3 regions of the Streptomyces herbicida genome follow, and region 1 is predicted to be linked to each of the others. Evidence: predicted binding sites of a transcription regulator. Region 1 holds the regulator's gene; each other region holds the start of a gene.
What was found. Region 1 encodes HrcA, which represses chaperone genes, less so after heat shock. Its sites were predicted from a motif close to TTNGCACTCNGNNNNNCNGAGTGCNAA; they were not measured.
Positions count from the first base shown of each region.

Region 2: a site for HrcA is predicted at 882-908, ahead of groL (chaperonin GroEL). Genes of this name have one in related genera too.
Region 3: a site for HrcA is predicted at 1,559-1,585, ahead of groES (co-chaperone GroES). Genes of this name have one in related genera too.

Region 1 covers NZ_JAUYWJ010000016.1:217,347-219,613, forward strand. Annotated here, with positions in the region: gene dnaJ (molecular chaperone DnaJ) at 1-694, opposite strand, end outside; gene hrcA (heat-inducible transcriptional repressor HrcA) at 695-1,711, opposite strand; gene Q8A52_RS31485 (MBL fold metallo-hydrolase) at 1,877-2,267, shown strand, end outside.
Region 2 covers NZ_JAUYWJ010000002.1:554,231-556,497, reverse strand. Annotated here, with positions in the region: gene Q8A52_RS06270 (ubiquitin-like small modifier protein 1) at 1-115, shown strand, start outside; gene Q8A52_RS06265 (cold-shock protein) at 547-753, shown strand; gene groL (chaperonin GroEL) at 1,071-2,267, shown strand, end outside.
Region 3 covers NZ_JAUYWJ010000001.1:33,127-35,393, reverse strand. Annotated here, with positions in the region: gene groL (chaperonin GroEL) at 1-981, opposite strand, end outside; gene groES (co-chaperone GroES) at 1,104-1,412, opposite strand; gene Q8A52_RS00175 (polysaccharide deacetylase family protein) at 1,784-2,267, opposite strand, start outside.

The DNA.
Region 1 (2,267 bases):
CGAGCTGGATGCGCGTGCCGTTGTCGACACCGGCCGGGATCTTGACCGTGAGCGTGCGACGGGACCGCACGCGGCCGTCACCGGCGCACTCCGGGCACGGGGTGGGCACCACGGTGCCGAAGCCCTGGCACTGGGGGCACGGGCGGGACGTCATGACCTGGCCCAGGAAGGACCGGGTCACCTGCGACACCTCACCGCGGCCGCGGCACATGTCACACGTCTGGGCGGTGGTGCCCGGCGCCGCGCCCTCACCGTTGCAGGTGTTGCAGACGACGGCCGTGTCGACCTGGATGTCCTTCGTCGTACCGAAGGCCGCCTCGTCGAGCTCGACGTCGATACGGATCATCGCGTCCTGGCCGCGGCGGGTACGCGAGCGCGGCCCGCGCTGCGACGCCGTGCCGAAGAACGCGTCCATGATGTCGGAGAAGTTGCCGAAGCCACCGGCCCCGAAGCCGCCCGCACCGGCCCCGCCGGCCTGTGAGAGCGGGTCCCCGCCGAGGTCGTAGACCTGCTTCTTCTGCGGGTCCGACAGCACCTCGTAAGCGGCGTTGATCTCCTTGAACCGCTCCTGGGTCTTCGGATCCGGATTGACGTCCGGGTGCAGCTCGCGCGCGAGCCGACGGAAGGCCTTCTTGATCTCTTCCTGCGACGCGTCGCGACGCACGCCGAGCACGGCGTAGTAGTCCGTGGCCACTTACGACTCCGCCAGGATCTGTCCGACGTAACGTGCCACTGCGCGTACCGCTCCCATCGTTCCCGGGTAATCCATGCGGGTCGGTCCGACCACGCCGAGCTTGGCGACTGCCTCGCCGCCCGAACCGTAACCGACCGACACGACGGACGTGGAGTTGAGTCCCTCATGGGCGATCTCGTGGCCGATGCGCACGGTCACACCCGGATCCTTCGCCTCGCCAAGGAGCTTGAGGAGCACGACCTGCTCCTCCAGTGCCTCCAGGACGGGCCGGATCGTGAGGGGAAAGTCATGTCCGAAGCGGGTGAGATTGGCGGTGCCGCCGATCATCAGCCGCTCCTCGTTCTCCTCGACGAGCGTCTCCAGCAGGGTGGAGAGCACCGTCGAGACCGTGCCTCGGTCCTCGACCTCGAAGGCGTCCGGCAGGTCCTCGACCAGCTGGGGCACGTCCGTGAAACGACGGCCCGCGACCCGGCTGTTCAGCCGCGCCCGCAGATCCGCCAGGGACGATTCCCCGAAGGGTGCCGGGCAGTCGACCATCCGCTGCTCGACCCGGCCGGTGTCCGTGATCAGCACCAGCATCACCCGCGCGGGCGCGAGCGACAGCAGCTCCACGTGCCGCACGGTCGAGCGGGTCAGGGAGGGGTACTGCACGACGGCGACCTGCCGGGTGAGCTGGGCGAGCAGCCGGACCGTGCGTGCCACGACGTCGTCGAGGTCGACGGCGCCGTCGAGGAAGTTCTGGATCGCCCGCCGTTCGGGGGCGCTCATCGGCTTGACGCCGGCGAGTTTGTCGACGAACAGCCGGTAGCCCTTGTCCGTCGGGATCCGCCCCGCGCTGGTGTGCGGCTGGGCGATGAAGCCCTCGTCCTCCAGGGCAGCCATGTCGTTGCGGACGGTGGCCGGGGACACGCCGAGGTTGTGCCGCTCCGTGAGCGCCTTGGAACCGACCGGCTCCTCCGTGCCGACATAGTCCTGGACGATGGCGCGCAGCACTTGGAGCCTGCGTTCGCTCAGCATTCGCGCACACCTCCAGAAATGTCGTGATCTTGACGCCCTGCCTGGCACTCTGCTCGTCCGAGTGCCAGAGTTCCCCGGCCCAGTGTACGGCGGTGGGGTACGCCCCGGGCAAGGCCGGTCATGCGCCTTCGTGCCCGTGGTGGCCGTCACGGCTAGCGTCGCCGTATGACGGTGACTTGGGAAGAGCTGGGGTGGGAGCGGGTGGCCGCCGGGGTGGGCAGGTGCCGGCTGCCGGGCTGGGACTGCACGGCGGGGCTGGTTCTCGGTGAGGGTACGGCGCTGGTGGTGGACGCCGGGTCGAGCCTCGGGGAGGGCGCGTGGTTGCGTGCGCGGGCGCAGGAGCTCGCCGGTCACCGTGTGACCCATCTCGCGCTCACCCACCCCCACTTCGACCATGTCTTCGGCGCGGCGGCGTTCGCGGGCGCGGAGGTGTTCGCCGCGGTCGGCACGGACGCGGTGTTCGCGTACGAGCGGGAGGAACTCCGCCTGGACGCGGTCCGCAACGGGCTGCCCGCCCCGGAGGCGGAGGAGGCGGCCGACGCCCTCGTCCTGCCCC
Region 2 (2,267 bases), on a different contig from region 1:
TCGCTTCGTCAATGTGTACGTCAACGACGACGACGTCCGCTTCGAACAGGGCCTGGAAACGGCGACCCCCGACGGCGCGGGTGTCTCCATCATTCCGGCCGTTGCCGGCGGCTGATCATTACCGTGGGTAACGGCAGTTACCGATAGTTCATCTGATTGCCTCCTCCGTGAGAGAAGCGGAGGGGGCAATTCAGTGTGGTTGAGCGCGGTACAGTTGGGGAACTCGCTCCCGATCTCCGGGTCGGAAGCCCTGGATTCATGCCGTAGACCCGACAAGAAGTAGCCAAAGTGTGCGGGCCTTCTGCGGCATTTGCGCCTTTTATGGGGCCCGACTTGCCCTGAATTCGGGTGAATTCTCACCACATTCCGGACCGGTGGCGTCCAGAATTCTCGTCCGATTGACCTGTTGCAGACGGCAGTTGGACAGATACATTCAGCCGCGGTCGACGCGTTCCGGCGCACGCCCCCAAGCCAATGGGGGGTGAGGTCTGACCCGGATCCGCGAAGTGTGGATCTGTGCAAGGGCCAGTAATAGGGGAGTTAGGCATGGCTCAGGGCACCGTCAAGTGGTTCAACGCGGAGAAGGGGTACGGCTTCATCGCGGTCGACGGTGGTGCGGATGTTTTCGTCCACTACAGCGCGATCCAGATGGACGGCTACCGCACCCTGGAAGAGGGACAGCGGGTCGACTTCGAGATCTCGCAGGGCCAGAAGGGCCCGCAGGCGGACATGGTCCGGCTGGCGACCAGCTGAAGCACGCGTCGACTGACAGCGACGTTCTGTTCATCTTCGAAGGGCCCGTACCTCCCGGGGGACGGGCCCTTCGGTCTGCCCGGGCCGTCCGACCACCCCCCTCGAGGGGCCCCGCTTCGCGGGCGCTTCTTGCACTCGGACGGGGCGAGTGCTAATCATTGGCGTTAGCACTCTGAAGGTGAGAGTGACAACGAAGGACCGGGTCGGTGAGGTCCGCAGGCCGGGTGGGGCAAGGAACCACCGGCCCGTGGGCCGTCCGTCGCGGGCGCGGGCGCGGTCCGAAGGAATCACCCCCAGTCCTGGAGGGACCACTTCACATGGCCAAGATCATCGCGTTCGACGAGGAGGCGCGGCGCGGCCTCGAGCGCGGCATGAACCAGCTCGCGGACGCCGTGAAGGTGACGCTCGGCCCCAAGGGCCGCAACGTCGTCCTCGAGAAGAAGTGGGGCGCCCCCACGATCACCAACGATGGCGTCTCCATCGCCAAGGAGATCGAGCTCGAGGACCCGTACGAGAAGATCGGCGCCGAGCTGGTCAAGGAAGTCGCCAAGAAGACGGACGACGTCGCCGGTGACGGTACGACCACCGCGACCGTGCTCGCCCAGGCCCTGGTCAGGGAAGGCCTGCGCAACGTCGCCGCCGGCGCCAACCCGATGGCGCTGAAGCGCGGTATCGAGAAGGCCGTCGAGGCCGTCTCCGCCGCCCTGCTCGAGCAGGCCAAGGACGTGGAGACCAAGGAGCAGATCGCTTCCACGGCCTCCATCTCCGCCGCCGACACCCAGATCGGCGAGCTCATCGCCGAGGCCATGGACAAGGTCGGCAAGGAAGGCGTCATCACCGTCGAGGAGTCCCAGACCTTCGGTCTGGAGCTGGAGCTCACCGAGGGTATGCGCTTCGACAAGGGCTACATCTCGGCGTACTTCGCCACCGACATGGAGCGGATGGAGGCGTCGCTCGACGACCCGTACATCCTCATCGCCAACTCCAAGATCGGCTCCGTCAAGGACCTGCTCCCGCTCCTCGAGAAGGTCATGCAGTCGGGCAAGCCGCTGCTGATCATCGCCGAGGACGTCGAGGGCGAGGCCCTGTCGACCCTGGTCGTCAACAAGATCCGCGGCACCTTCAAGTCCGTTGCCGTCAAGGCCCCGGGCTTCGGTGACCGCCGCAAGGCCATGCTCGGCGACATCGCCATCCTCACGGGCGGCGAGGTCATCTCCGAGGAGGTCGGCCTCAAGCTGGAGAACGCGACCCTGGACCTCCTGGGCCGCGCCCGCAAGGTCGTCATCACCAAGGACGAGACCACCATCGTCGACGGTGCCGGCTCCTCCGACCAGGTCAACGGCCGGGTGAACCAGATCCGCGCCGAGATCGAGAACAGCGACTCCGACTACGACCGCGAGAAGCTGCAGGAGCGCCTGGCGAAGCTCGCCGGCGGTGTCGCGGTCATCAAGGCCGGTGCCGCCACCGAGGTGGAGCTCAAGGAGCGCAAGCACCGCATCGAGGACGCCGTCCGC
Region 3 (2,267 bases), on a different contig from region 1:
CTTGGTGACGGTGACGCGGCGGGCGGAGCCGAGCACGTCGGGACCGACCTGGTCGAGCTTGAGGCCGACCTCCTCGGAGATGACGGTGGCACCCGTGAGGATGGCCATGTCCTGCAGCATCGCCTTGCGGCGGTCGCCGAAGCCGGGGGCCTTCACGGCGGTGGCGTTGAAGGTGCCGCGGATCTTGTTGACGACCAGGGTCGACAGGGCCTCGCCCTCGACGTCCTCGGCGATGATCAGCAGCGGCTTCGAGGCGTTGGCCTGGATGATCTTCTCCAGCAGCGGCAGGAGGTCCGCGATGGCGGAGATCTTGCCCTGGTGGATGAGGATGTACGGGTCGTCGAGGACGGCCTCCATGCGCTCCTGGTCCGTCACGAAGTACGGCGACAGGTAGCCCTTGTCGAAGGCCATGCCCTCGGTGAAGTCCAGCTCCAGGCCGAAGGTGTTGGACTCCTCGACGGTGATGACACCGTCCTTGCCGACCTTGTCCATCGCCTCGGCGATGAGCTCGCCGACCTGCTGGTCCTGGGCGGACAGCGCGGCGACGGCGGCGATGTCGGACTTCTCGTCGATCGGGCGGGCCGAAGCGAGGAGGTCCTCGGAGACGGCGGCGACGGCGGCGTCGATGCCCTTCTTCAGGGCGGCCGGGGACGCGCCGGCGGCGACGTTCTTCAGGCCCTCGCGGACGAGCGCCTGGGCCAGCACGGTGGCGGTGGTGGTGCCGTCACCAGCGATGTCGTTGGTCTTGGTCGCCACCTCCTTCACCAGCTGGGCGCCGAGGTTCTCGTAGGGGTCCTCGACCTCGACCTCGCGGGCGATGGTGACGCCGTCGTTGGTGATGGTGGGGGCGCCGAACTTCTTGTCGATGACGACGTTGCGGCCCTTGGGACCGATCGTCACCTTGACCGTGTCGGCAAGCTTGTTGACGCCGCGCTCAAGGGCGCGACGGGCGTCCTCGTCGAACTTCAGGATCTTCGCCATGACAGCGTGAGCCCTCTCGGAAATCTTGGATGAACGAAAACTGCGCCCCCGGCGCCCGGCTTCTTATGGGTCGCGGGGGCCAAGGGCGCAGCTCAAAGCAACGAAATGTGCTTTCGGGTGAATTACTTCTCGACGATCGCGAGCACGTCGCGAGCCGAGAGGACGAGGTACTCCTCGCCGTTGTACTTCACCTCGGTGCCGCCGTACTTGCTGTAGAGAACGACGTCGCCGACCTTGACGTCGAGCTCGACGCGCTTGCCGTCCTCGAAGCGGCCCGGGCCCACGGCCAGGACGACGCCCTCCTGGGGCTTCTCCTTGGCGGTGTCCGGAATGACCAGGCCCGAAGCCGTGGTCTGCTCGGCGTCGAGCGGCTGGACCACGATGCGGTCCTCGAGCGGCTTGATGGCAACCTTGGAGCTGGCGGTCGTCACGATCCGACCTCCCCCTTCGGAGATCTCACGGGGTTAACTGTCTGAGGTGGCGACCAGGTCGATCCGTCGTCGCGGGTGCCGGACCTGCCCGTCGCGTTGTTGGCACTCTCCAGGGGGGAGTGCCAGAGCCGAGACTATGACCGCGATTAGCACTCGGTCAAGCGGAGTGCCAATGCCCGCGGCGCGTCGGCCGTTGTTCCGCTGTTGGCGTACGTCCGAGCAGCGTGCCCGGCGTGGCGGTGACCGCTCCCGGGAGGCTGCCGCCCCCAGACCCCCGCATCGGCCTGAACGGCCTCGTCCTCAAACGCCGGACGGGCTGTAATCGGCTCGGTGACGCCGTCGCCAGCGGGTGGGTGGGCGCCGGCCGTGCGTCACAGGTAGTCCTCCAGGCGGCCGACCGTCAGGCCGCGGGACTGGGCGCGGCGCAGTAGCCGGGTCGTGCGGTCGCAGAGAGTGCGGGCGGTGGAGTCGTCCGGGGCCACGTTGACGATGTCGCCCGGGCGGAGGCGTTCGCTGCCATGGGTGTAGGTGATGCCGTCGGCCGTCATCTCAGCACGCCAGAGGACCACCGCCGAGACGCCGCAGTCGCCGGCCGCGCGCAGGGTCGTCCTGTCGTAGGTGCCGTGCGGCGGGCGGAAGAGGCGGGGGCGGTGGCCGAAGCGGGACTTGAGTTTGTCCTGCTGGCCGCAGATCTCGGCGCGCTGGCCCGCGTACGACAGCCCGCGCAGCGAGGCGTGGCCGAGGGTGTGGTTCTGGACGCCGGCGCCGGCCGACTGGAGGCGGGCGAGCCGGGCGTACCCGGGTCCGGCGGCGCGGTCGGTGAGGAACACACTGACCGGGAGCCGCAGTTCACGG